Regions from separate parts of the Bacillus sp. NEAU-Y102 genome, predicted to be linked through region 1. Evidence: predicted binding sites of a transcription regulator. Region 1 holds the regulator's gene; the other holds the start of a gene.
What was found. The regulator LexA, encoded in region 1, represses DNA repair genes until DNA is damaged. The targets are predictions, from matches to a motif close to CGAACATATGTTCG.
Positions count from the first base shown of each region.

Region 2: the regulator LexA is predicted to act here: its motif matches at 2,315-2,328, upstream of addB (helicase-exonuclease AddAB subunit AddB).

Region 1 covers NZ_JBTWFK010000001.1:606,758-622,502, reverse strand. Annotated here, with positions in the region: gene ACYFX0_RS03015 (PadR family transcriptional regulator) at 1-225, shown strand, start outside; gene ACYFX0_RS03010 (DUF1700 domain-containing protein) at 218-760, shown strand; gene ACYFX0_RS03005 (DUF4097 family beta strand repeat-containing protein) at 761-1,564, shown strand; gene lexA (transcriptional repressor LexA) at 1,655-2,275, opposite strand; gene ACYFX0_RS02995 (YneB family resolvase-like protein) at 2,417-3,073, shown strand; gene ACYFX0_RS02990 (DUF896 domain-containing protein) at 3,119-3,358, shown strand; gene ACYFX0_RS02985 (bifunctional metallophosphatase/5'-nucleotidase) at 3,398-4,981, opposite strand; gene ACYFX0_RS02980 (phosphate/phosphite/phosphonate ABC transporter substrate-binding protein) at 5,166-6,104, shown strand; gene phnC (phosphonate ABC transporter ATP-binding protein) at 6,200-6,973, shown strand; gene phnE (phosphonate ABC transporter, permease protein PhnE) at 6,970-7,764, shown strand; gene phnE (phosphonate ABC transporter, permease protein PhnE) at 7,764-8,567, shown strand; gene tkt (transketolase) at 8,875-10,875, shown strand; gene sirA (sporulation inhibitor of replication protein SirA) at 11,032-11,472, shown strand; gene ACYFX0_RS02950 (YneF family protein) at 11,551-11,772, shown strand; gene ACYFX0_RS02945 (ABC transporter ATP-binding protein) at 11,895-13,646, shown strand; gene ACYFX0_RS02940 (ABC transporter ATP-binding protein) at 13,646-15,409, shown strand; gene ACYFX0_RS02935 (GH25 family lysozyme) at 15,543-15,745, shown strand, end outside.
Region 2 covers NZ_JBTWFK010000002.1:369,329-385,073, reverse strand. Annotated here, with positions in the region: gene ACYFX0_RS08430 (competence protein ComK) at 18-599, shown strand; gene ACYFX0_RS08425 (TVP38/TMEM64 family protein) at 1,025-1,618, shown strand; gene lepB (signal peptidase I) at 1,675-2,238, shown strand; gene addB (helicase-exonuclease AddAB subunit AddB) at 2,354-5,869, shown strand; gene addA (helicase-exonuclease AddAB subunit AddA) at 5,866-9,591, shown strand; gene ACYFX0_RS08405 (RNA polymerase alpha subunit C-terminal domain-containing protein) at 9,604-9,891, shown strand; gene gerPF (spore germination protein GerPF) at 10,029-10,244, opposite strand; gene ACYFX0_RS08395 (spore germination protein GerPE) at 10,287-10,673, opposite strand; gene gerPD (spore germination protein GerPD) at 10,689-10,883, opposite strand; gene gerPC (spore germination protein GerPC) at 10,890-11,504, opposite strand; gene gerPB (spore germination protein GerPB) at 11,572-11,778, opposite strand; gene gerPA (spore germination protein GerPA) at 11,793-12,014, opposite strand; gene ACYFX0_RS08370 (aspartyl-phosphate phosphatase Spo0E family protein) at 12,111-12,290, opposite strand; gene ACYFX0_RS08365 (fumarylacetoacetate hydrolase family protein) at 12,537-13,436, shown strand; gene ACYFX0_RS08360 (hypothetical protein) at 13,472-13,756, opposite strand; gene rocD (ornithine aminotransferase) at 13,867-15,057, opposite strand; gene ACYFX0_RS08350 (YisL family protein) at 15,208-15,573, shown strand.

The DNA.
Region 1 (15,745 bases):
AATAAATTTTTAATATCGGAAGGGTCAGTATACCCTTTGTTACGTCGTTTGACGAAAGAAGGGTATTTTCAAACGTATTTAAAGGAATCTACGGAAGGGCCACCTCGTAAATATTATCAATTAACAGAGCAAGGGGAGACGCAATTTCATTTGTTAGTAACAGAATGGCGTGATTTTGCGAAAGGGGTACAAGAAATTATTGAAGGGGTGGAATGGGATGAGTAAAGAAGGGTTTCTTAAAGAATTATCAAGTTATCTTAGAAAGTTACCAGAGGAAGAGAGGCAAGATATTTTATTGGATTATGAAGAGCACTTTCAGTTTGGACTAGAAGAGGGGAAAACTGAATCAGAAATAATACAGGGCCTTGGTTCTCCGAAAGTAATCGCAAAAGAATTACTTGCGATGTATCGCTTCGATGAAATGAAAAAAAATCCATCGACTTCAAATGTGACAAGAGCTGTTATGGCAGCGATTGGACTTAGTTTGTTTAATTTTATTATTGTGTTAGGCCCGTTAGTCGCAATTATTGCTTTTATATTTTCTTTTTGGATTGGTGGTATTGCTAGTGTAGTAACACCATTTTTCGTTATTGGAAAAGTATTTATGGGTACTTTTATATGGTTGGATCTTTTCGTTAGTATAACGTTTGTTGGAGTAGGTTTGTTGTTATGTATTATCGCTTTTTATAGTACAAAGTGGTTTAAGAGATTGTGTGTACGATACGTAATATGGAACTTCAAAATGATAAAAGGAGAGTAAATGATGAAAAAACTATTTTTAATCGCTATCGCTTGTATCATTATTGGAGTAATAGGAATTTCCCAAACATATGAAAAAGCAGTACAAACTGCTGAAAAAGGCGATAAAGAAGATGTAATTAAAAACGAAACATTAAAAAATATAGAAGTTAAGTTAGATGCCGGAGATATTGTTATCCAAAAATCTCCTGACTCTTCTTTTTATGTAAAGCAATCAGGAGATGTACGTAAACAAGAGATTCGTATTGCAGAAGATGGTGACACATTAAAAATTATTGGGGAAAGAGAAAAAGGTGCTTCATTTGATTTTTCTTTTTACGATTTTAGGTTCCAAACGTCTAAATTGACTCTCCTTGTGCCCGAACGCTCTTATCAAGATGTAAAAGTAAATTCATCTGCTGGACAAATCGAAATGAGTGATGTGAAAAGTGATAGTGTAAGTGTTAGAACACTTGCTGGAGAAGTAGAGCTGAAACAAGTAACGTCTAAGAATGTGGAGGGATCTACAAAAGCTGGTGAGGTGAACTTTAAAAAAGTAATAGGGAAAGTGACCGCAAAAACAACAAGTGGGGAAATAAATATTCAAGATCATGATTCTAAGTATAATCTAGAAGCAAGTTCAACTGCGGGAGATATAGATATTACTTTATCGGAAAAACCACAAGATGCGGTAATTACTGGGCAAAGTGCTGCCGGAGATGTAACAATTTTTAATGAAGAAAATAATAACGTAACAATTGGAAATGGTAGTAAAAAGATTAGCGGTAAAACGGCTGCTGGAGATGTCACGATTGAAACTCGTTAATAAGAAATAGAGTGCATGGAAATCTATCAAAATACAAAAAGAAGATAATTACCGTATATAAATAAGGTAATTATCTTCTTTTTGTTATTTTTAATGTAAATCACGATATACGCCAATTACTTTCCCGATAACTGACACTTGTTTTAAAATGATAGGTTCTAATGAAGAGTTTTCTGGTTGTAGACGGAAATGGTCTTTTTCTTTATAGAAACGTTTAACAGTTGCTTCGTTATCTTCTGTTAAAGCGACTACAATTTCACCATTATATGCAGACTGTTGTTGGCGAACAACAACTAAATCTCCATCGAAAATACCAGCTTCAATCATACTATCTCCAGAAATACGTAACATGAACACTTGGTCTGCTCCGGAAACAATGCTAGCTGGAAGTGGGAAATGTTCCTCTACGCTTTCGACCGCTGTAATTGGTAAACCAGCAGTAACTTTTCCGACAATTGGAACTTGAATAACAGATTGTGTTTCCGTATCCATTCGGTCTTCGCCTAAAATTTCAATGGCACGTGGTTTTGTTGGATCGCGTCGAATGTATCCTTTTTCTTCTAATCGTGATAAATGTCCGTGCACTGTAGAACTAGAAGCGAGGCCGACTGCTTGACCAATTTCACGTACGGAAGGTGGATATCCTTTTTCTTGTACTTTTAGCTTAATAAAGTCGAGAATGTCTTGCTGGCGTTTCGTTAACTTTTCCATGTTTTCTAACACCTCGTTTTCTTTCATTTTTCTTATTAATAAGTATAACATGTGAAAAAACATTCTACAAACATAAGTTCGAACAAATGGCGGATTTATGTTACACTATAGGGAAATGATAGGGAGAAAGAGGGGTTCAAAATGAATGCAATTATTTATGCACGTGTGAGTACAACGAAAGAAGCGCAAGAAACATCATTATTACGTCAAAAAGATGAATTATTGCATTTAGCTGAGCGCTATCAAATGAATGTTACGAAGGTGATTGAAGAGCAGGCTAGTGGGTATACAATTGAACGTGACGGTATATTAGAGGTGTTAGATACAATTCGGGACGAACAAATTGATGTGTTACTTATACAAGATGAAACGCGCCTTGGTAGAGGGAATGCGAAGATTGCATTAATGCATTGTTTACATAAAGAAGGCATAAAAGTATATACACATACACATAATGGTGAATTACAATTGTCGGATTCTGATTCGATGGTATTAGATATTATTGGTATTGTTGAAGAATATCAAAGGAAGATTCATAACTTGAAAATTAAACGAGGTATGCAACGTGCAGTAGAAAAAGGTTATCGTCCAGAAAATAATTTAAAAAATCGTCATTTAAGTGTAGGAAGAGAGAAAAAAGAAGTGCCAATTGAGGAAATTGTACGTTTGCGAAAAAGTGAACTCACGTTTGAAGAAATTGCAGCAACACTACGTGGATTTGGTCATAATGTTTCAAAGGCGACTGTACATCGTAGATATGTAGAGTATACGAAGCAATTGCTTGATAAAGAAGAGTAACTATTGTATGATAATAATCAGTTTTGATTAGAAGGGGGATTCGAGATGATTAATCACGAACTCGTTGAACGCATTAACTTCTTAGCGAAAAAAGCAAAAGCTGAAGGTTTAACTGAAGAAGAGCAACGTGAGCGTCAATCGCTACGTGAACAATATTTAAAAGGATTTCGTCAAAATATGTTAAACGAACTTAAAGGTATTAAAGTTGTTAACGAAGAAGGTACAGATGTTACACCGACGAAATTAAAAGCTTTAAAAAAGCAAGATAATGCAAAATTAAATTAAAAGATGGGCGAAGCCCATCTTTTTTATTTGTAAAAATCCTTATTTAATAACTTTCCAGTTGTTATTAACGGTTGCTTCTATCGTTCTATGTTCCAATATATAATTAGCGATAAGTTCAGACATATCAGTGGGTATATCTTTTACTACCGGTTTGTTTTGAAACATAAAGAAATTTCCCCCGCCACTTGCACGATAATTATTCATTACAACGTCATATTCTTCATTCATATTAAGAGGAGCACTGTTATGCTGTAAAGATTCTACTCTTTCACCAATTGGTTTTGAAATGTTTAATACATATGAAATCCCTTCCCACATATCATAATTATAATGTTGTGGCTTTGGTTCTATGTAGGTAGGGCTTACGATGATGGATCCATCTGTTTTTAATGTGAAATAAGAAGCAGAGAGTTCAAGAGCATCTTTTATATCTGCTCCAGTTATTCTAATTACTTTTAATGTGTTTGGATAAATATAATTAGAAACGATGTCACGCATTGTTACATGTTCTGGGAAGCCTGGAGATGTATTATGGAACAAACTTGTACAAGAAATTGATACATTAGCTATATCCATCTGTATTTTATTTATGAACTCGATAAAAGGATGATCATGCAAACGAGTTTGCATAGCATCTGAAATTTGCATGTCCCCCTCAATAATTCCAATAGGTTGATCAAGCCACTTTTGTGTTTTCTCTTCGTAATCGGCTACCAATGAAAGTACATCTTGGTCCGCTGCAACCCCTTGTACAGATAATAATTCAGAAGAACTCTCTTTTTTCACCCATTTATGTTTCATTTTTTCGAATGTTACTTTTACTTTTCCAACTGAGTGTCCATTGCATCCGGTCTGTAAAATTGTTACACCGTTAGCCATTGTGTGAGAAATGTCTCGGTGTTGATGACCTGTTAGTAAAAGATCTATGCCTTCAATTTCCTGGCACATTGCATATCCTTGGTTTTCACCTGTTAACACTTCAGTCGGTTCCCCGGTTTGTAAATCACTTTCAAATCCACCGTGATAGGCTACGACTAATAAATCTGGTTTCTCGTGTTCGTGAATATAAGAAACCCATTTTTTTGTAGTCTCTAATGCATCTTCAAATAGTAAATCTTTAATATGATGGGCCTGTTCCCAATTTGGGATGTAATGTGTTGTTACCCCTAAAATAGCAATTTTTATATTTGATTCAATCTGTTTGATTATATAAGGTTTTCCGAAATAGGGTTTCTTTATGTTTTTATCTAAAATGTTTGCTGATAGGTACGGGAAGTTCGCAGTAGTCACAGCATTATTTAATATGTCCATCCCGTAATTAAATTCATGATTGCCGATAACTGCAGCATCATACTGTAGGTAATTCGCTAATAAGGACATTGGGTTTTTTTTGTTTTTTTCGTATGTAACATAATGATAAGTAAATGGTGTTCCTTGAATGAAGTCACCATTATCAATTAAAAGAACGTTTGTATTTTGGGAACGTTCTTTTTTTATAAGAGTAGAAATTTTAGCTAAACCAAGTTCTGCCGGGGAGTTATCTTGGTAGTAAATGGGATAAACAGTGCCATGTATATCGCTTGTTAATAAGATGTTTAAAGTTACAGTTTGATTTTGTTCCAATATGACTCACCTTTTCTATTGTTATCTTCCAATTCATCATATCAAATATGTGAAGTGAATTTTGATGTGAATGTATAGAATGTGTAAAGATTCTGTAAATAACAAATTGTGCATCAAAATATGTGATATATTTCTTCATGTTTACGGAAGCTTATTTCATAACAAGAAAAATGGAGGCATTAATATGTTGAAAAAAGTTTTTGCAATGAGTACAACAGTTGTACTAGCGGCGGGATTATTAAGTGGCTGCGGAGCGAAAGAATCAAGTGCAAGTAAAAATGAAGATACGAAAAAAGATTATGTACCAAAGACCTTAAATGTTCAATTTGTTCCTTCTCAAAATGCGGATACGCTAGAGGCGAAGGCAAAACCATTGGAAAAGCTATTAAGCGATAAATTAAATATTCCGGTAAAAGTTAGTATTTCAACTAACTACAATACAATTGTAGAAGCGATGGCATCTAAACAAGTAGATGTAGGGTTTTTACCGCCAACAGCGTACGTGTTAGCACATGAAAAGAAGGCTGCTAATGTAATTTTGCAAGCACAACGTTTTGGAGTAGAGGATGAAACAGGAGCTCCTACAAAAGATTTAGTAGACTATTATAAATCTGAGTTTGTTGTTAAAAAAGACTCTAATATAAATAGTGTAAAAGATTTAAAAGGTAAAAAAATTGGTTATCAAGATGTAACATCATCAGCAGGATATGTATGGCCTGCAGCTGTTCTATTAAAAGAGGGAATTGATCCGCTAAAGGATGTGAAACCTGTTACATTAAAAGGCCATGATCAGTCACTTATTGCACTTTTAAATGGTGATGTAGATGCAGCTGTTGTATTCCAAGATGCTCGTAATATTGTAAAAAAAGATTATCCGAATATATTTGATCAAACGAAAATAGTGAAATTTACTGAGAAAATTCCGAACGATACAATTTCTGTACGCTCGGATTTAGATGCAGAGTGGAGTAAGAAATTACAAGATGCTTTCATTGAAATTGGAAAAAATGAGGAAGGCCGTAAAATCATTAAAGAAGTATATTCCCATGAAGGATATATTAAATCTGATGATAGTAAATTTGATATTGTTCGTGAATATGGAAAGACAGTGAAGACGCAATAATACATAGTGAAATGGCGGCTAGCTGGAAGGTGTGAGATTTCAGTTAGTTTGCCGTTTTTTAGTTATTGATAATACACTGAAAGTAGGTAAGATGTGTGATAGAGTTTCGAAATGTTTCCAAAATGTATCCGAATGGCACAAAGGGATTGAATAATATAAATTTAAAGATTCAAAAAGGTGAGTTTATTGTAATGGTCGGATTATCCGGAGCCGGAAAATCTACACTTCTCAGATCCGTAAATCGTCTTCATGAGATTACCGAAGGAGAAATCATTATTGAAGGTGAGTCTATTACTTCTGCGAAAGGAAAAGGATTAAGGCGTATGCGCCGGGATATCGGTATGATCTTCCAAAGTTTTAACCTTGTAAAGCGATCAACAGTATTAAAAAATGTATTAGCTGGTCGTGTTGGATATCATTCCACACTACGTACAACGTTAGGTTTGTTTCCGAAAGAAGATGTGGAGCTCGCATTTCAAGCATTAAAAAGAGTGAATATTTTAGAAAAAGCATATGCACGTGCTGATGAATTATCAGGAGGACAACAGCAACGTGTATCGATAGCTAGAGCATTGGCGCAAGAAGCAAAAATCATATTGGCAGATGAGCCTGTTGCATCGTTAGATCCACTTACGACAAAGCAAGTGCTAGATGATTTGAAAAAAATTAATGAAGATTTTGGAATCACGACAATTGTAAATTTACATTCTATTGATTTGGCTAGACAATATGCGACACGCATTATCGGATTACATGCAGGAGAAATTGTTTTTGACGGTTTAGTAGAAGAAGCAACGGATGAAAAATTTGCTGAAATTTATGGGGACGTTGCTCAGAAAAGCGAATTATTAGAGGTGGCAGTAAAATGAATGACGTGACGATATATTCAAATGAAATACCGAAGCCGCCGAGTAAATTGAAACATATGTTAACGTTTATTTTAGTTATTTTAATGTTGTGGAGTAGTAGTGTACAAGTAGATGCATCATTTTCAAAACTGGTAGACGGTTTTCCAAATATGGTAGATCTATTGAAAGAAATGGTGCCACCTGATTGGAGTTATTTTCAAGTTATTACAACAGCGATGTTAGATACAATACGTATGGCGATTATTGGGACGACCTTAGGAGCGATTTTAGCTATTCCACTTGCATTGTTTGCAGCAAGTAATGTGTTTACTAACACATTTTTATACAGTCCAGCTCGAATGATTTTAAATTTTATACGAACGATACCAGATTTATTATTGGCGGCTATTTTCGTAGCGATTTTTGGAATTGGGCCACTTCCAGGTATTTTGGCTCTTACTTTTTTTTCAATTGGACTTGTAGCGAAATTGTTGTATGAATCAATTGAATCAATTGACCCTGGCCCACTAGAAGCGATGACAGCTGTAGGGGCTACTAAGGTGCAATGGATTATTTATGGAGTCATTCCACAAGTAAAAGCACACTTTGTTTCCTATGTACTATATACATTTGAGGTGAATGTACGTGCAGCGACTGTCCTAGGTTTAGTAGGAGCAGGTGGTATTGGACTATATTATGATCGTACACTTGGATTTTTACAATATCAACAAACTGCTTCTATAATTATTTATACCCTTATTGTTGTTTTGTTAATTGACTACATTAGTACATTGTTGCGGGAGAAACTATAATGAATAGAACGACGATGATTGTGCCAAAACTGAAGAAACCGAGTGTATATCGCTGGGTTATTTTTATAGCAATTACATTTGTTTATGTTTGGGCCTTTTCAGGAGTACCATTAGAAGGGATAAAGGACACAGCAGGTGAAATCACGAAAGCAATTATGACAGGGGTATTGAATCCAGACTGGTCGTATGTATCTTTGCCAGATGGTGAAGATTTATTGCATGGATTAATTGATACGTTGGCAATTGCGATATTAGGTACATTTATTTCTGCATTTTTATCTGTTCCGTTTGCCTTTTGGGCGGCAACGAATATGAGTAGTGGAAAATTAACTTCAGGATCTGGAAAATTTGTACTTAGTTTTGTTCGTACGTTTCCTGAATTAGTTATGGCTCTTTTATTTATAAAAGCTGTTGGTCCAGGCTCTTTTGCAGGAGTGTTAGCCTTAGGATTACATTCTATTGGAATGTTAGGAAAACTATATTCAGAAGGAATTGAAAACATAGATAAAGGACCGACGGAAGCGTTACTAGCAACAGGAGCAAACCGTTTTCAAATACTTTGGTATGCAGTGTTACCACAAGTGTTACCAGACTTTCTATCGTATACGTTATACAGATTTGAAATTAATGTACGATCCGCTGCGATTTTAGGGGTTATCGGAGCAGGAGGGATTGGTACACCTTTAATTTTTGCGCTGAGTTCACGGAATTGGTCTCGTGTTGGGATTATTTTATTAGGTATTATTTTAATGGTAATTATAATTGATTTGATTTCAAGTTCGATTCGCAAACGGATTGTTTAACTTATTTGAAAAGCATCGAAGTTAGATGCTTTTTATATTTTTAAAAACGTATTTAAAAACGTATTTAAAAACGTAAGTATAGAAGAAATTTGTATAAATATACAGATAATTCCCTTTCTTTTTAAAATAAAAATAATGAAAAAGTATGTCATATTGAATGCCCATACATTCCCGGAAACATTGATTTTTTTATAAAAAATCAAAAAAATATCAACATATTTGTCGATACATGTTGTATAATCTTGCGTGGGAAGCTATCATATAAATGTATAAAACGTTTACTAATATAAGCGAAGGGAAGAATAGCATGTCACATTCAATCGAACAACTTTCTATCAACACGATTCGCACATTATCCATCGATGCGATTGAAAAAGCAAACTCTGGTCACCCAGGAATGCCAATGGGTGCAGCACCAATGGCTTATACATTATGGACTCAATTTATGAAACACAATCCAAATAACCCAACGTGGTTTAACCGTGATCGTTTCGTATTATCTGCAGGTCATGGTTCAATGTTATTATACAGCCTACTTCATCTATCTGGTTATGATGTAACAATGGATGACTTAAAGAACTTCCGTCAATGGGGAAGCAAAACTCCAGGACATCCTGAGTACGGTCATACAGCTGGTGTAGATGCAACGACTGGTCCACTTGGACAAGGTATTGCAACTGCTGTAGGTATGGCAATGGCTGAAAGACATTTAGCTGCTAAATATAACCGTGATGCGTATAATGTAGTAGATCATTATACATACGCTATTTGTGGTGATGGAGATTTAATGGAGGGCGTTTCTGCTGAAGCATCTTCATTAGCTGCTCATTTACAATTAGGTCGTCTTGTTGTGCTTTATGATTCAAACGATATTTCATTAGATGGCGATTTAAATCGTTCATTCTCTGAAAGTGTAGAAGATCGTTACAAAGCATACGGATGGCAAGTGATCCGTGTTGAGGATGGAAACGATATTGAAGCAATCGCGAAAGCAATTGAAGAAGCGAAAGCTGACGAAAAACGCCCAACGCTAATTGAAGTAAGAACGACAATTGGTTTCGGTTCTCCAAACAAATCAGGAAAATCAGCTTCACATGGTTCTCCACTTGGTGTAGAAGAAACAAAATTAACGAAAGAAGCATATGCTTGGACTGCTGAACAAGACTTCCACGTAGCAGAAGAGGTATACGACAACTTCCGTAAAACAGTACAAGATGTTGGTGAAACTACGCAAGCAGAGTGGAACACTATGCTAGGTGAATATGCGCAAGCATACCCAGAATTAGCAAACGAATTCCAAGCAGCAATGAACGGTCAACTTCCAGAAGGTTGGGAGCAAAACTTACCAACTTATGAATTAGGATCAAAAGCAGCAACTCGTAATTCTTCTGGTGCTGTAATTAATGCAATTGCAGAGTCTGTACCATCATTCTTCGGTGGATCTGCTGACCTTGCTGGTTCTAACAAAACATACATGAATAATGAAAAAGACTTTACAAGAGACGATTACAGCGGTAAAAACATTTGGTACGGTGTACGTGAGTTCGCAATGGGTGCAGCAATGAACGGTATTGCATTACATGGCGGTTTAAAAACTTACGGTGGTACGTTCTTCGTATTCTCTGATTACTTACGTCCAGCAATTCGCCTTGCAGCATTAATGCAATTGCCAGTAACGTATGTATTCACACATGACAGTATCGCTGTTGGTGAAGATGGTCCAACACATGAACCAGTCGAACAATTAGCAGCGCTTCGTGCAATGCCGAACGTTTCTGTTATCCGTCCAGCTGATGGTAACGAATCTGTTGCAGCTTGGAGACTGGCTTTAGAATCTACAAACAAACCAACTGCTTTAGTATTAACTCGTCAAGACCTTCCAACATTAGAAGGTGCAAAAGATGATACGTATGAAAAAGTAGCAAAAGGTGCATATGTAGTTTCTGCAAGCAAGAAAGAAACGGCTGATGTTATCTTACTTGCAACTGGGTCTGAAGTAAGCCTAGCTGTTGAAGCTCAAAAAGCATTAGCAGCGGACGGCGTTGACGCAGCTGTTGTCAGCATGCCATCTATGGATCGTTTTGAAGCTCAACCTGCAGAGTACAAAGAATCTGTATTACCAAAAGCAGTAACAAAACGTTTCGCAATCGAAATGGGTGCTACATTCGGATGGCACCGTTACGTAGGTCTTGAAGGAGATGTGTTAGGTATCGATACATTCGGTGCTTCTGCTCCTGGTGAGAAGATTATGGAAGAGTATGGATTTACTGTAGAGAACGTTGTTCGTAAAGTAAAAGAAATGCTTTAATGATTTCAGAAAAATCTCTCCGGCATGGAGAGATTTTTCTATGTAAATGAGTTTTTTCGACAGAAAAAGTTTTTTATCTCTCCGCAGTCAGACAATCATTGCAAATTTTCTTATATATAATGAAGGGAAAAGGTTGTCCAGATTGGGAGGGGAAAAATGAAAACGTATGAATTGTATTTAATTCAAGAGGATATTGCGAAATCTTATTTTGGTCGTGAATATTTGTTTTTTGATTTATTTGCTCGATTTTCAGAATCTGGGTCCCTTTCGGAGAAAAAAGTGTTATATAAACAAATGATGTATATAACGAAACCATTGCAAGTAATGAAAATTCATCATAAATTAGAACAAGCTTTGCGCGTTCTTGGTAAATATGATAGAACACATCATACACATACACTTTATACGGGAGCGGAGTACGGTGAAATAATGGTGAAACCGCACTATATTCGTATGAATACCTCTGGAAATGTCTCTATGGAAACGACTTTCTTTGAGGTGTTAAGAAAGTGTGAATTAACATTTTTAGCTATGGATTATGAAAATACAAAGTACGGATGGCTGAATCCTCTAAAACAAGTACGAACATATGTGTAAAAAATGTCGAATTGTATCTTGTCTTATTGAAAAGGTTTTAGTACACTGTAAGGTAGACAACATGAAGGAGGAAAATATATGCCAATTTGGTTAGGTATTCTAGTGGGCGTAGTAGCACTAGTAGCAGGCGTGGCGTTAGGATTTTTCATTGCCCGCAAATACATGATGAATTACTTACAAAAAAATCCACCAATTAACGAACAAATGTTAAAAATGATGATGATGCAAATGGGACAAAAACCTTCCCAAAAGAAAATCAATCAAATGATGAGCGCGATGAACAAGCAACAAATGAAATAAGCGCTAAAAGACACTCACTAAGAGTGTCTTTCTTTTTGTTAGTTACAGTTTTTAAAACTTTTAAAAATTCTGTATTTTTGGTAAACTGAAAACATCGCTCATTTTAAGGGAGGAGGAAAAAAATGAAAGTGTTTATGAATTTAGCGTGGTTTTTTAAACAAGAAAAACGAGCGTACATAACCGGAATTATTTTATTATTTGGCGTTGCACTTTTAGAGCTCGTAGCACCAAAAGTAATTGGAATCGTTGTAGATGAAATTAATGATGAAACATTGACGACCGATAAGTTACTAAAATGGGTTGTACTATTAGTAATTGTAGGTATTACGATGTACATATTGCGTTACATATGGCGTATTATGATTTTCGGGTCTTCATTAAAATTAGCTCGCCAATTACGAAAAAATTTATATGAACATTTTACAAAGATGAGTCCATCTTTCTATCAGTCAAATCGAACAGGTGATTTAATGGCACATGCGACTAATGATATTCAAGCAATCCAGCAAACTGCTGGAGCGGGTGTTTTAACGCTTGTTGATTCATTAGCTGTTGGGGGATGTGTACTCGTAGCGATGGGTTTTACAATTAGTTGGAAGTTAACATTGTTAAGTTTAATTCCGATGCCGATTGTAGCCATTTCGACAAATTATTATGGAACGTTATTACATAAAAGGTTTCATAAAGCACAGCAATCGTTTTCGGAAATTAATGATAAAGTGCAAGAGAGTATGAGTGGAATGAAAGTGATTCGATCGCTTGGACAAGAGAAAGAAGATTTGCAGGCGTTTCGAAAAAAATCAGAAGATGTTGTGCATAAAAATGTGTTAGTTGCACGTATTGATTCGTTATTTGATCCGACAATCGCTCTTATCGTTGGATTTTCTTTTTTAATTGCAGTATGTTACGGATCGGTATTAGTTGTAAGAGGTGAATTAACAGTAGGTGATCTCGTTACATTTACGACATATTTAGGTACCCTCGTTTGGCCAATGTTAGCGTTTGGATGGTTGTTCAATATTATGGAGCGTGGGCGTGCTTCATATGACCGTGTAGAAAAAATTCTTTCACAAAAATCAGATGTAGTAAATAGAGAAAATGCTGTACATACGATAGCGAGCGGTAATGTTTCATTTGCCATTGATTCATTTTCGTATAAGAAAAATGAACTGTTACATTTAAACGATATTCACTTTGATTTGAAGAAGGGCGAAACGCTAGGAGTTGTAGGACGTACAGGTGCAGGGAAAACGACTTTATTAAAATGTTTAATCCGTGAGTATGATCATTTTAATGGTGAATTAAAAGTTGGGGAGCGAGATATTCGAGATTTAACACTTCATGGTGTCCGTTCTGCCATTTCATATGTGCCGCAAGATCATTTTTTATTTTCAGCAAGTATTGGTGAGAATATTGCCTTTGGAAAGGCGGATGCTACATATAATGAAATTACCCAAGCTGCAGAGATTGCTTGTATTCATAATGATATCCTCCAATTTTCAGAAGGATATGAAACAGTAGTAGGGGAAAGAGGCGTTTCGTTATCTGGTGGTCAAAAACAGCGGATCTCTATTGCTCGTGCTTTATTAACAAATGCTGAAATTTTAATTTTGGATGATTGTTTATCAGCGGTAGATGCAAAAACAGAAGAGACAATTTTAAGTGCCTTAAAGAGGGAAAGAGCAGGGAAAACGACGATTATTACTGCACACCGATTAAGTGCAATTCAGCATGCTAATCTTATTCTTGTTGTTGATGAAGGTAGAATTGTACAAAGAGGTACACATGAGGAATTAATGAAGGAAAAAGGCTGGTATAAGGAAATGTATGAAAGCCAGCAATTAGAAGCTTTAGTCGAGAAAGGAGGCGTATGATGGTAGAGAAGAAGCGAAGTGATTTAAGTAGATTGCTTTCTTATATGAAGCCATATAAAGGGTTGCTATCTTTAGCATTTATCTTTTTAGTTGGTGCGACAGTAACGGAAATGATGGGGCCTTTTTTAATTAAACAATTCCTTGATGAACACCTAGTACCGCGGGATTTTGAACGATCAGCACTCGTTACTTTATTTGTAATTTACATAGTTGCTCATTTATTAAAAGTATTATTTACGTATTTAAATCTATTGTACTTTCAGAACATTGCTTTTAAGATTGTTCAAGATATGCGAGTTGAAGTATATGAACATGTTCAAAATCTGTCATTAAGTTTCTTTGATCGTACGCCAATTGGTACGCTCGTATCTCGTATAACGAATGATACGGAAGCGATTAAAGATTTTTATGTCAGTGTATTATCAACATTTGTGAAAAATGTAGTCTTTTTAGTAGGTATTTTAATAGCGATGTTTTTATTAGATGTAAAATTAGCGTTATTTTCTCTCATATTAATTCCGATAATGTTCGCGATTATGGTATTATATCGCCGGAAAAGTGCAGCTTTTTATTTAGAAGTACGTAATCAACTAAGCGTGTTAAATGCAAAATTGAACGAGTCCATACAAGGAATGAATATTGTTCAAGTGTTCAGACAAGAAAAACGTATGAGAAAAGAGTTTGAAGAAGTGAATAATAAACATTATAGTGCAGGGCGACGTACTTTGAAGTTAGACGCATTACTTTTACGACCAGCTACGGATTTAGTACATATTGTAGCTATTGCGTTAGTACTAGGTTTATTTGGGATTGATGCTTTAAAGAGCCCTGTTGAAGTAGGAGTTTTATATGCTTTTGTTAACTATATACATCGTTTCTTCCAACCTGTAAATGAGATGATGATGAAATTGTCCTTTTTCCAACAGGCACTTGTTTCGTCATCACGTGTATTTCATTTAATGGACGAGAAAGATTTAGCACCGGTTCAAAAAGGCAATGAGAATCCTCAAGTTGTCGATGGAGATATTGAATTTAAAAATGTTACTTTTTCATATGATGGAAAGCGTGACGTTTTAAAAAATGTATCATTTCACGTGAAACAAGGGCAAACGGTTGCTTTTGTTGGGCATACTGGTAGCGGAAAAAGTACGATTATGAATTTGTTAATGCGATTTTATAATATTAAGTCGGGAAATATTGTAATAGACCGTGTAGATTTAGAAAAATTTGAAGAACGAGAAATTAGAAAGAAAATAGGACTCGTATTGCAAGATGCATTTTTATTTGCTGGAAATGTAAAGCAAAATATTCGTATGTATAATGAAGAAATTACGGATGAAGAAGTAAAAGAAGCTGCTCGATTTGTGCAAGCGAATACGTTTATTGAAAAGTTACCAGAGCAGTATGAAACAGAAGTAGTAGAAAGAGGTGCAGCATTTTCAAGCGGTCAACGACAATTAATTGCTTTTGCTAGAACGATAGCAACGAATCCGAAAGTATTAGTATTAGATGAAGCAACAGCTAATATCGATACAGAAACAGAAGAGGCTATTCAAACAGCGTTGCAACAAATGCGAAAAGGTAGAACGACGATAGCCATTGCGCATAGGTTATCTACAATTCAAGATGCAGATCAAATTTTTGTGATGCATGATGGAGAGATAGTAGAAAGAGGAACACATCAAGAATTACTAATTGAGCAAGGTTTGTATTATAATATGTACTTGTTACAAAATAAAGGGAGTTTGCAAAAGGCCTTGTAAATACAAGGTCTTTTTTTATTTTGTATACAAAATATATTTACTCTTTGTTTCTATAGCATAAATGTCGTGTCCTCTTATGAAACTTGTACATATTGTATGTATACGAAGTAAAAAAATTGATAGGAGATTTTATATGCAAAACAGATCGAGTTCAAATGTTACGTTTATTGATGTGTCTCATTGGGAAGGGAATATTGATTGGAATGCAGTGAAGGCATCTGGAATTCCAGCAGCGTATGCAAAAGCGACAGAAGGTGTAGATTACATTGATCCTACTTTTACTAAAAATGTACAAGCAGCCCGAAGTGCGAATGTATTAATTGGTGCATACCATTT
Region 2 (15,745 bases), on a different contig from region 1:
AAAGGAGATAATAGAGTATGGAAAGTAAAGTGGAACGCTATGTCGAAAATTATGTTGTAACGAAAAATACGATGGCCTTACTTCCTGTTATTCTAAGTGAAAAGAAAATTGTTACGCGAGTCGTTGAAATGAATGATTCTTTTTTCGTATTTCAAAAACCACTAGATATTATAGAAAGAAGTTGCCGAAAGCATGGTTCTAGTTTCTTAGGCAGAAAAGAAGGAACGAAAGAATTAACTCATATTACACATAAAGCACCGATTGCGATTAGTCCTACAGATCAACTTTATTTTTTCCCTACCTATTCTTACTCTAGAAAAGAGTGCGCTTGGTTGTCTCATTTTTATATTGAAGGTAATAAAGAATTAAAAGATGGAAATCTTATTATTAGGTTTATAAATGGCTTTGCTGTGAAATTAGAAATATCAAAAACTAGTTTTGAAAATCAACAAAATCGTACAGCGAAATTGCGTACTGAATATGAAGATCGTAGGAAAAAACAAGGGAGCCCTTGTTTTAAAGAGATTGATAAAAAAGAGGAATCAACATTAAGACCTGCTTATGAGAGAGTGTATTTTGTGAAGGAAGGCGAAGTGTGAAAGGATGGGGGAATCCCCATTCTTTTTTTGTTTATCCGCTATTTACCGGGCAGTAAGACGCACACATCAAAATTCAGCGAAAGCAAAGAAGTTAGGTGGGGCCCTGCTGCCTGTAAAAGCCGGATTGGTGAGGGTTGATTAAAGTTTCATTTTATCAATCTTTATAGATAAAGAGATGTGTTAGAAAAACCGAGTTGTAATTTCATTTACCGATAAAAATATCGGAAAACCACCTAAATAACAAAACGAACGAAATTTCCTGTCGAATATTGATAGATTATCATAGCTAAATAATGAAGGAATTCTTATGAAAGATATGGAAACTTTAATAAATACATCTCCATATGTCGTATCTACCATTTCCTCTTTCATATAAGCAATGATACAGTAGGGATAGTATTTAGAGTAAAGGGGTAAAGTGTAGAATGGATTTTCAGACAATCAAAGAGTATTTTTCACCAGAAAATATGGATCATATTGTTGAGAGTTATAAAGCGTTCGGACCACTTCTTGGTATTGGTTTACCGATGATAGAGGCGTTGATTCCAGCATTACCGCTTATTGTATTTGTACTGGCGAATGCTGTTGCATTTGGCTTTTGGCTCGGTTTTCTTTATTCATGGCTTGGATCAGTAATGGGTGCATTACTTGTCTTTTTCATCATCCGCCATTTTGGTCGCAGTCGTTTCTTTTCGTTTGTAAATAAGCATGAGAGAGTAAGAAAAGCAATGGGGTGGATTGAAAGGAAAGGATTCGCACCGATTTTTGTTATATTTTGTTTTCCGTTTACACCGTCAGCGCTAATAAATGTTGTCGCTGGTTTATCACGAATTAGTGTAAAACAGTTTGGGCTAGCGTTAGCATTCGGAAAACTTGTGATGATTTTTATTTTAACGTATATCGGTCATGATTTAATGTCATTTATTCATAATCCGGTGAAATCAGTCATTGTAGCGATTGGTATTTTTATTTTATGGTATGTCGGTAAGAAAATTGAAGTAAAGTTAGAACTACATTAAGAATAGTCTTCTTTGTAAAGGAAAGCTTCAGTATTAAAGGATAAGGGGAGAAGCGGATGAAGAAAACTTTGAAAAAAGAAGGCATAGAGTGGATACGAACAATTTTAATTGGTGTATTATTAGCTGTATTTTTTCGAACGTTTTTCTTCTCAACGTATGTTGTAGAGGGGAAGTCAATGATGCCGACATTGCAAGATGGTAATATGCTCGTTGTAAATAAGGTGAGTTATCAAGTTGGGGACTTGAACAGATTTGACGTTGTGGTGTTTCATGCGAATAAAAAAGAGGACTATGTAAAGCGAATTATCGGTTTACCTGGAGATCATATTGAATATAAGCATGATAAGTTATATATAAATGGACAATTTATTGATGAGCCGTATCTAGAGAAATATAAGAAAGAGATAAATGGAAGGCAACTAACAGGCGACTTTACATTAGAAGAGTTAACGAAAGAAAAGCTGGTGCCACCCGGGTTTATTTTTGTAGTAGGTGATAACCGGCTCGGGAGCTGGGATAGTAGACACTTTGGCTTTGTAAAAGCTGATACAGTCGTCGGTAAAGTTGATTTGCGATATTGGCCAATTCAAGAGGTGCAAACGAATTTTTCAAAAGGTTGATATAATAGATAGAAGTATAGAAAAGACAAACAACTCAGTTTGTCTTTTTTCGTGTACTATAATACAATTATAGTAGCAAACTAACGTTCGTTATGTAAGTGAAAGGTGGGGTTACATGTCACTTCGATTTGTGATTGGTAGAGCGGGAAGTGGAAAAAGTACACTTTGTTTACGCGAAGTGCAAGAAGAGTTAAAACAACGCCCGAGAGGGAAAACAATATTATATCTTGTGCCAGAACAGATGACATTCCAGACGCAGCAGGCGTTAATTGGAAGTGAGGATGTAAGAGGTTCTATTCGGGCACAAGTTTTTAGTTTTTCACGATTAGCGTGGAAGGTACTACAAGAAGTTGGCGGAGCGAGTCGTCTTCATATTGATGAAGCGGGTGTACATATGTTACTCCGTAAAATTGTAGAGTCTCGTAAAGATGGATTATCGGTGTTCCAAAAAGCAGCGGAGCAAAACGGTTTCTTTGAACATCTTGGCAGTATGATTGCAGAGTTTAAACGTTACAATGTAACGCCATCTAACGTATATGAAATGTGGCAACAATTGGATGCGCATAGTAGCAGTGCCGAACAAAAGTTACTAGCGAATAAAGTGTATGATTTACAGCTATTATACGATGATTTTGAACGTGCTTTAATTGGAAAATATTTAGATTCAGAAGACTACCTGCAATTGCTAGTGGAAAAGCTTCCGCAGTCTGAATATGTAAATGGTGCGGAAATTTATATAGATGGATTTCATTCATTCTCCCCGCAAGAGTTAGAGATTGTAAGACAGCTTATGATTTGCGGAGCGAGAGTTACGATCACGTTAACGATAGATGAAAAAACGTTAGCACAGCCAGTAAATGAACTCGATTTATTTTATGAAACGACGTTAACGTATGAAAAAATCAAACAAGTAGCGCGTGAAGAGAAAATAGAAATTGAAAAAACAATTCCACTTATGGAACAGCCGCGTTTTCATTCTCCGGCATTAGCGCATTTAGAAGCTCATTATGAAGCGCGTCCGAATGAAAAATTTAACGGTGAAGCGAGTGTAACGATTAGCACAGCTGCGAATTTACGAGCGGAGGTAGAAGGTGTTGCTCGTGAAATTCGTAAACTTGTTGCGGATGAAAGGTATCGTTACCGAGATATTGCAGTGCTTCTTCGTAATGGGGAAAGTTATTACGATGTGATGCGAACGTTATTTACAGATTATAATATCCCGCACTTCATCGATGAAAAACGCCCGATGTCACACCACCCATTAGTAGAATGTATTCGTTCTGCACTCGAGATTATTAGTGGGAATTGGCGTTATGATGCGGTGTTCCGCTGCGTGAAAACAGAGCTTTTATATCCATTAGACGTAAGAAAAGAAACGATGCGTGAAGAAATGGATGAATTTGAAAATTACTGTTTAGCGTACGGTGTACAAGGAAAGAGGTGGACTTCAGAGGATCCATGGATGTATCGCCGTTATCGTTCTCTTGATGATACGAACGGGATGATTACAGACAGTGAACGTGAAATGGAAGAGAAAATAAATAGGTTACGTGACGTTGTAAGACCACCTGTTATTCGCATGCAAAAAAGGTTAAAGCGTGCAGGAACAGTTATGCAAATGTGTGAAGCAGTTTACTTATTTTTAGAAGAACTGGATGTTTCGAAGAAGCTAGAAGAATTACGTATACGTGCAGAAGAAAGTGGAGATTTCTTATTTGCGACAGATCATGAACAAGTATGGGAAGAAGTAATGAGTCTTCTTGATACATTTGTAGAGATGCTTGGTGAAGAGAAAATGTCTCTTTCTATGTTTACGGACGTTATGTCGACAGGTCTTGAGGCACTTCAATTTGCTAACATTCCGCCGTCATTAGACCAAGTGTTAATTGCTAATATTGATCACTCCAGGTTATCTGACGTGAAAGCAACGTTTATTATAGGTGTAAATGAGGGGGTCATTCCAGCAGCACCTATGGATGAAGGTATGCTTTCTGATGAGGAAAGAGAAGTTCTTGGTGCGGCAGGGATTGAATTAGCGCCAACGACGAGACAAACTTTGTTAGAAGAACAGTTCGTTATGTATCAAATGGTAACGAGAGCGTCTGAGAGGTTATACATTTCATGCCCGCTTGCAGATGAAGAAGGAAAGACGTTACTTGCGTCTAGCTTTATTAAGAAAATAAAAAGAATGTTCCCTAATGTGAAAGATTCATTTATTACGAATGACGTAAACGATTTATCACGTTCAGAACAAATTTCATACGTAGCAACGCCAGAAGTAACGTTATCTTACGTTATGCAGCAACTACAAACGTGGAAGCGATACGGATTTGAAGGGAATTTAGACTTTTGGTGGGACGTATATAATTTCTACGTAACTTCAGATGAATGGAAACAAAAAAGTAGCCGCGTCTTATCAAGTTTATTCTATCGAAATCGTGCGAAGAAACTAAGTACAGCAGTAAGTAGAGATTTATATGGAGATATAATTAAAGGAAGCGTCTCTCGTATGGAACTATTTAACCGTTGTGCATACGCTCATTTTGCACAGCACGGTTTATCACTTAGAGAGCGTGATATTTTCAAGCTTGATGCACCGGACATCGGCGAATTATTCCATGCGGCATTAAAGAAAATTGCGGACAAGTTATTGCGTGAAAACCGTACTTGGGCGGATTTATCCATAAAAGAGTGCGAGCATCTTTCTGTTTTAGTAATAGAAGAAATTGCACCGTTATTACAACGACAAATTTTATTAAGTTCAAACCGTCATTTCTATTTAAAACAAAAACTACAACAAATCATTTTCCGTACGTCAATCATTCTTCGTGAACATGCGAAGTCGAGCGGATTCGTACCAGTTGATTTAGAAGTGCCATTCGGTATGGGCGGTACAGGATCACTTCCGCCGATGGAATTCTCACTACCAAATGGTGTGAAGATGGAAGTAGTCGGCCGTATTGACCGTGTTGATAAGGCAGAAGATGAGAACGGGACGTTCTTACGTATTATTGATTATAAATCAAGTTCAAAAGCGTTAGATTTAACAGAAGTGTATTACGGATTAGCACTTCAAATGTTAACGTATTTAGATGTTGTTACTTCGAATGCACAGACGTGGATGAAAAAAGGCCAAGCAGCATCACCAGCGGGTGTATTGTATTTTCATATCCATAATCCAATTGTTGAAATGAAAGGTGACGCATCTGAAGCCGAAATTGAAAAAGAAATTTTAAAGAAATTTAAAATGAAAGGACTCGTATTAGGAGATGCGGACGTTGTTCGTTTAATGGATAACAAACTTTCAACAGGAAGTTCAGATATTATTTCTGCTGGCCTGAAAAAAGACGGTAGCTTTAGTGCGCGTTCAAGTATTGCAAGTGAGCAAGAGTTTAACGTACTGCAAAAATATGTACACCATACGTTTGAAAATATCGGAAAAGATATTACAGAAGGTGTTATCGATATTGCTCCTTATAAAATGGGAAATAAAGCAGCGTGCACGTTCTGTAACTTCAAATCTGTTTGTCAATTTGATGAGTCACTTGAAGATAATCAATTCCGTACGTTAAAAGATATGAAAGATAGTGAAGCGATGGAGAAAATAAGAGAGGAGGTTGGCGGAGAATGATAGAAAATTGGCCTAAAAAACCAGAAGGTAGTCAATGGACAGATGACCAGTGGAAAGCTGTTGTAGCGAACGGACGTGATATTTTAGTTGCGGCTGCAGCTGGATCAGGTAAAACAGCAGTATTAGTTGAACGTATTATTAAAAAGATTATTAATGAAGAGAATCCAGTCGATGTCGACCGCCTGCTCGTTGTAACATTTACAAATGCAGCAGCGCAAGAGATGAAAAATCGAATTGGGGAAGCGTTAGAAAAGGTATTAATTGATGAACCAGGCTCTCAGCATGTAAGAAAGCAACTGAGCCTATTAAATAAAGCTTCCATTTCAACAATTCACTCATTCTGTTTACAAGTAATTAGAGGATATTACTACATGCTGGATGTTGATCCTCGTTTCCGTATTGCGAATCAAACAGAAAATGAATTGTTAAAAGAAGAAGTGCTAGATGACATATTAGAAGAAGAGTACGGAATCGAAGATAATACAATCTTCTTTGAACTTGTTGATCGTTATACGAGTGACCGTAGTGATGATGACTTACAACGTATGATTTTAGCGCTTCATACAGAGTCAAGAGCGCATCCAAATCCGGAAAAATGGCTTGATAAATTAGTAGAAGCATATGACGTAGAAGGAAAGACAATTGAAGATTTAGTATATGCTTCTTATTTATTAGAAGATGTGAAATTCCAGCTTGAAACAGCGGAACAGCATATTCGTAAGGCAACTGAACTCGCAATGCTTCCTGACGGTCCAGCGCCTCGCGTTGAAACCCTGCAAGCAGATGTAGCATTACTTGGAACGTTATCATCAGCTGCTCGTGAGTCGTGGACAAGCGTGTATGAAGCGATGCAAAACGTATCGTGGCAAACGTTAAAGCGTATTAAGAAAAGTGATTACAATGAAGATGTTGTAAAACAAGTAGACTCTCTTCGTAATAAAGCGAAAGATGAAGTAAAGAAATTACAAGAAGAGTTATTTAGCCGCAAACCTGAAAGTTTCTTACGAGATTTTCAAGATATGCACCCAGTATTAGAAAAGCTTGTTCAACTTGTAAAAGTATTTACAGAGCGTTTCCAAGCGATGAAGCGAGATAAAGGAATGGTCGATTTCACAGATTTAGAGCATTTCTGTTTACAAATTTTAAGTGAACAAAGTGAAAATGGTGAAATGAATCCGTCAGCAGTGGCGCTCCAATATCGTAATAAATTTACTGAAGTATTAGTCGATGAATATCAAGATACGAACTTTGTACAGGAATCCATTATTAAATTCGTAACGAAAGATTCTGAGAGTGAAGGAAACTTGTTCATGGTTGGTGACGTAAAGCAGTCGATTTATCGTTTCCGACTAGCTGAACCAGGACTATTCCTAGGAAAGTATAAACGCTTCACACAAGAAGGATTGGGCGGCGGAATGAAGATTGACTTAGCGAAAAACTTCCGTAGTCGTCATGAAGTACTAGCAGGTACGAACTTCATTTTCAAACAAATTATGGGCGAAGAAGTTGGAGAGATTGACTACGATGCTGACGCTGAATTAAAACTAGGTGCTACCTATCCAGAAGGTGAAGATGTAGCGGCAGAATTACTCTGTATTCAGCAAACGGAAGAAGAAGTAATAGACGGTGAAGAAGGTGCAGAAGTCGAAAAAGCACAGCTTGAAGCTCGCCTTATGGCGCAGCGCATTAAAGCGATGGTTGATTCCGGTTATGAAGTGTATGACCGTAAAACGGATAGTATGCGTCCTGTACAATACCGCGACTTCGTTATTTTACTTCGCTCCATGCCGTGGGCGCCGCAAATTATGGAAGAGTTAAAATTGCAAGGAATTCCGGTATATGCTGACCTTGCGACTGGTTATTTTGAAGCAACGGAAGTAAATATTATGATGAACGTATTCCGCGTTATTGATAATCCGATGCAAGATATCCCGCTTGCAGCTGTACTTCGTTCCCCAATCGTTGGATTAAACGATGAAGACCTTGCGACGCTTCGTGCTCACGGAAAGAAAGGCTCGTTTTATGAAGTAATGAGCTCATTCTTAAAAGGTGCACCGCTTGAAGAGGAACAAGAACTTCATGAAAAACTAGAGTGGTTTTATAACTTACTGCAAGGATGGCGTGAATTTGCACGTCAACAATCACTTTCTGATTTAATTTGGAAAGTGTACGGCGAGACAGGTTATTACGACTTCGTTGGCGGTTTACCAGCTGGAAAGCAAAGGCAGGCAAACTTACGCGTACTATATGACCGTGCAAGACAATATGAAGCAACATCATTTAGAGGATTATTCCGCTTCTTACGTTTTATTGAACGTATTTTAGAACGCGGTGATGATATGGGGACGGCGAGGGCCCTCGGTGAACAAGAAGACGTTGTTCGCATCATGACGATCCATAAAAGTAAAGGGCTAGAGTTCCCGGTTGTATTTGTAGCTGGACTCGGCCGTCGTTTTAATACACAAGACTTAATGAAACGTTTCTTACTCCATAAAGATTTCGGTTTCGGTTCGCAATTTATCGATCCGCGTAAACGAATTAAATACACGACATTATCACAGCTTGCGATTAAACGTAAAATGAAAATGGAATTAATTGCGGAAGAAATGCGCGTACTATACGTAGCGTTGACGCGTGCGAAAGAGAAGTTAATTTTAATCGGAACAGTTAAGGATGCAAATAAGGAAATGGAAAAATGGCTTGATGCGAGGGAACATAGTGAATGGTTATTACCGGATCACATACGTGCCGGAGCGTCTTGTTATTTAGACTGGATTGCACCTTCATTATATAGACACCGTGATAGTGAAATGCTTCTTGAATTAGGACAAGGAAGTATTCCAGATGAAATTTACGGGTATGACACGAACTGGAAAGTAGAAGTTGTGGACGGTAACACGCTACTTGCACCAGAGCCAGTTCAAGAAGAGAAACAAGAATTGTTAGAAGCGCTTCGTGAGAAAAAGGCTGTTCCCCTGCAAAGTGAACGGAAAGAAGAAGTGTACGACAGATTAATGTGGAAGTACGGATATGAGGATGCAACATCTTATCGTGCGAAGCAATCTGTTACAGAAATAAAGAGAAATTATCAATCTGAAGAAGGTAGCGATAATGCCTTTATTAAAAAACTACGTGCGCCAATTAAAACACGTCCGCGCTTTATGGAGAAAAAAGGATTAACGTACGCAGAGCGTGGAACAGCAGTCCATGCCGTTATGCAGCATGTTGATTTGAAGAAGCCGATTACGGTTGAAGTTCTGCAAGAGCAAATTGCTGGAATGGTAAATAAGGAATTATTAACATTCGAGCAGGCGGAAGAAATAGCGATTGAAAAAGTAATTTCATTCTTTGACAGTGATTTAGGTAAAAGGGTACTAGCGGCGAAAAGTGTTGAGCGTGAAGTGCCATTTACGATGATGCTTGCAGCAGAAGAAGCATATCAAGATTGGCAAGGGAAGAGTGAAGAAACGATTCTTGTCCAAGGGGTTATCGACTGCATGATTGAAGAGGAAGACGGCATTACGTTAATCGACTTCAAAACAGATACGATTGAAGGGAAATTCCCAGGCGGATTCGAACAAGCAAAACCAATTTTAGAAGATAGATATAAAGTACAGCTTTCGTTATATGCAAAAGCGCTGGAGAAAAGCTTACAACATCCTGTGAAAGAGAAATGTTTATACTTCTTTGATGGGAATCATGTTGTAAATATTGAGGAATAGAGGGGCTTGAAAATGGTAACGGAAAAAACGTTAAGAACTTGTGAAAAAGGACATGAATACTACAAAAGTAGCGATTGCCCAACTTGCCCGACTTGTGAGAAAGAAAAGAAACCTAAAACAGGATTTCTTTCACTTCTTTCATCACCAGCACGAAATGCGCTGCAACATCATGGAATTCACACGATAGAAGAACTATCCAAGTATAGTGAAAAAGAGATTTTAAAACTGCATGGTATGGGACCTGCGTCTATGCCGAAGCTTAGAAAGGCTTTGGAGGAGAGAGGGTTATCATTTAAATAAAATGAAATAGTGCCTCTTTACTACTTACTTGTTTATACTGCTATTTGTGGACAGTAAAGCTCTTTCTTATTAAAATTTCATTTTAATAATTTTGAATTAGATAAAAGAAAAAAGTAGGAGAATATCTCCTACTTTTTTTACGCTGTTCCAATCTGATCTTGATCCGCCACATCAGAATCAAACGTATTTGTTGCACTAACACCGTTAAACGTATTTACGACAAATCCAACATTGGAAGCCCCAGATCCGTTATAAGCTTTCGTGTTTTCTTTCGGAGATACGTTATAAAAATCTCCTAAGTTGAAAGAGCCGTTACTATTTTGAACGACGAGATTTCCTACAACCGAAGGCATACCATCCACCTACTTTACTAAGCTTTTTACTTACTATATGAATTATTGTGCGGAAGGTTCATCCGTAATATATTGGCGGATTTGCATAATACGAGAGTTATTAAAACCATAATCAACATTTCCAATTTGAAAGCAACCAGAATTTAAAAGTGTCCGCAATTCAACATTATTAACTTCAATAAAAGGGCATTCATTTACAATATTTAATTTTACATCTGTCGTTCGTTTTGGAATTGTAATGTGTTCATCTGTAAAGATTTCAAAAGCATCAAAGCGACCTTCTCCCCTTATATAACAAGGAATTTCACGGTGGACGGCAAGAGCTCTACTTTTTAATTCCATTTGGTTTGCATCTCCAACTTGAAATACGGCAGTAATCCCTAAAGAAATAATAGAAACATTTTGGACAATGGACACATGATGTAACATAATTTCTCAGTCTCCTTAACCTGGAGTAGGAGGGACATCTGTTACTAATGGTACAAATGGACCCTCTGTAACTGTTTCAAATGGTGTATCGAGAATAGAAGATAGAATGAGGAGATTTGCATCTCCAATTAAAAAGAGTGCGGACGACGATACACCGTTCATTTTAATCTGTCCGACTTTTAACTCACGGTTTACAACGTTAAGGTTCATACATACTTACTCCTTTCGGAAATTTCCCGGTATGTGCTGAATAAATGAGAGAAAGGCTTTGTCAATATCTTGTTTCATTGCCTGGATAATGATATCTCGTAAATAATCTGGATCTGTTGAAATACCTTCATATGATTGAACTTGTGATAAATAATAAGGGAGTCGATGCTCCATCTGTTTTTTTATGTCATCCACCATCATTTGTCGATACATTTCATCAAGCGGTGTTCTCTCTTCTTGTTCAAAATGGAGAATACGATTATATGCTTCTTCATCTAAGTATCGATGCATTTCTTGGAGGATACCTTGATAAAAGTCTGGGTTTGTTTCGGTTTCAGGATTTACCTTCAATGTTTCTGTATCCACTTGAAAATCTTCAATTTGTTGTCCTTTTGCTGAAAATGGGTTTAAGCCAATATTTAAAGTGCCATTTAAATTTTCGACTTTTAATTGATCGAATTTGTATTCCACTTTTCCTACAGAAGAGGAGGGGCGATTTTTTAATTCGTTAAGCTCTTCTTGGAGTTGACGCACTTGATCTTCTAAATTGAGGATGGCTGCTTGTTGTGTTTGAAGAGCTTGTTGAAGTTGGTGTAAGTAAGTATATATATCTTGATTCATTTGTGAAACCTCCTTTTCAATAGGGAGGGTAAAAATATTCCTGCTATATATTTATGACAAGGATGTCTTAAGAAGAACTAGTTGATGGTTTGATAGAAATAATTTGTCCGTTTGCCTGTAATGGGCGAAGCGGCTCCGTAAATCCGCCCGTATTTGAAAATTTGGATAGGGCTTTAATACTTCCGGCAGTGCCAATTTGGAATACAGAAGAGGTTGTAATGCTATCAATTTTAATGCTGTTAATGATAATGCTTTGGTTTACGTAAAAATTCAATACAATCGCCCCCTTTAAGTTGAACCAATTATCGCTTGATCAACGACATCTGAATCATTAACAGTCGTTGCACTTTGATAATTGTAGACAGAAACATTATCTCCAACATTAAAAGAGCCGGCCCCGGCGAAAGCACGTGAGTAACTAATAGGCCTAATCGCAAATACATCTCCAATATGAAAAATACCACTTGATCCAATATTGACGATACGAATATGTCCGACCATAGCTGGCATACAAAACACCCTTCGTTTTTAAAATTTTCTTTTCTACTATTGTATGGGCGTTTCCGATAAAATGTGTGTTTTTTTGAAATAAAAGAAACACACACATTATTGCGTGTGTGTGTTGAGTGTTTGATTTGAGTGAAAATCCGTATGTACATGCCAAATTACATTTAAGAGCCTGTCCAGTTCTTGGCTACAATCCACTGTTTTTTGAGAAGTCATTCCATAGCGTTCAGCAAAATAAATCATTTTTTCACGTTTTTTTTCAATCGCTTGCTCAAACATTGAAATCGGCTCCATCTCTAAATGAAATTTTTAGTATATATGTAGTACATATTATACAAAAACTCCATAAAAAAGAAATACCTTCGCTAAAAAAAGTAAAAATTCTACATTTTATGCCAAATGTAAAGGGGTAACGAATAGGATGTGAGAAGAATATTGTAAAAATTAGCGTGCATGAGAAGGTTTTTTTCTTGCGGATGCGAATACAATTAAAGGGTATGAGTTTTAGGATGGAGAGTGGAAATATTGCGTTTTGTAACGGCGAAGAAAGAAGAAAAGGTATTTGTAGGTATTGTGGATGAAGAAGAAGAAAAGGTATTACACTTAAGAGAAGCGCAAAGACAAAAAGGGGAAAAGGTTACAATCCCTATTACAATGTTAGAGTGTATTGAAAGAGGGACTGAGTGCTTTGAGAAAGTATGTGAAATTGTAAATTGGGCAAAAGAGAACGGGGAAGCGGCGTATTATCCGTTAACAGAGGTGAAAATATTAGCACCGATTCCAAGGCCAAGAAAGAATATTTTGTGCGTTGGAAAAAACTATCGTGAGCATGCGGTAGAAATGGGCGGAGTAGAGTCTATTCCAGAAAATATAATGATCTTTACGAAAGCACCAACAACAGTTATTGGCATAAATGAGCAAATTAATGGTCACCCTCACGCAACGGACGAACTAGATTATGAAGGAGAACTAGCTGTCATTATAGGTAAGCGAGGGAAGCAAATTAAAAAAGAAAAAGCGCTTGAGCATGTTTTTGGTTATACGATTATAAATGATGTAACAGCTCGAGACATTCAAAGAAAACATAAACAGTTTTTCCTTGGGAAAAGCTTCGATACATTTTGCCCGATGGGACCGTATTTAATTCATAAATCGGTGGTTAATGCGCCGAATGCATTACACATTGAAACGGTAGTAAATGGAGAAGTAAGGCAAACTTCCAACACAAATAAAATGATTTTTTCGATAGAAGAAATTATTTCAACGATAAGCAAAGGAATGACTTTAGAACCAGGTGATATTATCGCAACAGGAACCCCGGCTGGTGTCGGAAAAGGTTTTACACCACCGAAGTTTTTACATGCTGGTGATGAAGTGGTCATTACAGTAGAAGGAATTGGTACTTTGCGAAATGTAGTGAAATAAAGAAAAGAGCTATCTTGTTAAAAGATAGCTCTTTTTTATGGCCTTGGGTTATAGAGGTAATCGATAACGGAAAAAGTGTAAAGGCCAATGAATGCAAGTGTACAAATGCCAAATAGTATAACCGTAAGTGCACTTTTTTCTCGTCCAAAACCAATGATAGTAAGAATAACAGCAGTCCAAAATGATGCTTTCAGTAGTGTGAATGTAGTAGGAGTTGAGTAGTGAGTAAGCCATGTTGTGGAAAGTAGGAAGCCACAGAATGTAACTAAAATAAAAGATGTAGCTAAATAGTTAATCTGTTTACCGTATCTTAATAGCATATCGCACCTCCTTTACGATTTTAAAATACAGAAAATTACGATTTTATCTTAATGTAAATGAATATAAAAAGAAAGAGGTTGTCCCAACATGCCGGACAACCTCTCTATTATTATGATAATACAGCTTTAATTTTTTGGAATGCCCACTCTAAATCTTCTTCAGAGATTACTAGAGGTGGTGCGATACGAATTACGTTTTCGTGTGTTTCTTTACATAGTAGACCAGCTGCTTTTAGTTGTTCACAGTAAGGACGAGCTGGCTCGTTTAATTCGATACCGATGAATAAACCTTTACCGCGAACTTCAGTGATCATTGGGTTATCAATTTCTTTTAATTGCCCAACTAATTTTTCTCCTAATTGAAGAGAACGCTCTGTTAATTTTTCTTCTTCTAACACTTCAAGAGCTGCGATAGATACAGCACATGCAAGTGGGTTACCGCCGAATGTAGAACCGTGAGAACCTGGCTCAAATACACCTAAAATGTCGCGGTTTGCTGCAACGCAAGAAATCGGGAACACACCGCCACCAAGTGCTTTACCAAGTATGTACATGTCAGGAGTTACATCGTCCCAGTCACAAGCGAATACTTTACCAGTACGGCCTAAGCCTGTTTGGATTTCATCGGCTACGAATAAAACGTTTTCTTTTTTACATACTTCAAGAGCTTCTTTTAAGTAACCAGCTGGTGGGATGTTAATTCCAGCTTCACCTTGAATCGGTTCTAAAATGAATGCTGCTGTGTTTGGTGTAATTGCGGCTTTTAATGCTTCTAAATCACCGTAAGGAATTACAACGATGCCAGGAAGCATTGGACCGAATCCACGCTTGTACTCTTCGTTTGAAGACATAGAAACAGAACCCATTGTACGTCCGTGGAAGTTATCTTCACAAACGATGATTTCAGCACGGTTTGCTTCTACTTTCTTCACATCATAAGCCCAGCGGCGAACTGTTTTAATTGCAGTTTCAACAGCTTCAGCACCTGTGTTCATTGGAAGTACCATTTCTTTATTAGTTAGTTTCGCAACTTTTTCGTACCAAGGACCTAATTGATCGCTATGGAAAGCACGAGAAGTTAACGTAACACGATTAGCTTGGTCAATTAAAGCGTTAATAATTTTCGGGTGACGATGACCTTGGTTTACTGCAGAATATGCACTTAATAAGTCCATATAGCGGTTTCCTTCAGGATCTTCTACCCAAACACCTTCTGCTTTAGAAATAACGATTGGAAGTGGGTGATAGTTATTTGCTCCGTATGTGTCTGTAAGTTCGATAATATCCTTAGTTTGAATCATGATTGTTCCCCCTTTTGTTATTACAAGAAGTTTGTAAATACTCTAAATATTATATCATTTAAATGTAAAAAAGCGAAACATTTCCTGAAAATAAATGAACATGTTATCATATAGAGTGAAAAAGTGTGAAAAGAGGAGGTAAGGGATACGATGGTACATATGCATATTACAGCATGGGCGTTAGGTTTAATTTTATTCTTCGTTGCGTATTCATTTTATTCAGCAGGAAGAAAAGGTAAAGGTGTACATATGGGGCTTCGCCTAATGTATATCATCATTATTGTGACAGGCTTCATGTTGTACATGAGTATTGTGAAGACAGCAACAGGTAGCATGCACATGTGGTATGGCTTAAAAATGTTAACTGGTATTTTAGTTATCGGTGGAATGGAAATGGTTCTTGTGAAAATGAGCAAAAACAAACCAACAGGGGCGGTTTGGGGCTTATTTATTGTTGCGCTAGTAGCAGTATTTTACCTTGGGCTGAAATTACCGATTGGCTGGAAAGTATTCTAATAAAAAATAAAACCACCTTATAATCTCAAAGACTTGGGAGATAAGGTGGTTTTTTACGTTATCCCGTATTAACTGGCAGTAAAACTCCCACCTCAAAATTCAGCTTAAGCAAAGAAGTTAGGCGGGAGATCAACTGCTCGTAAACACCCGATTGGTGAAGGCTAATAATCAG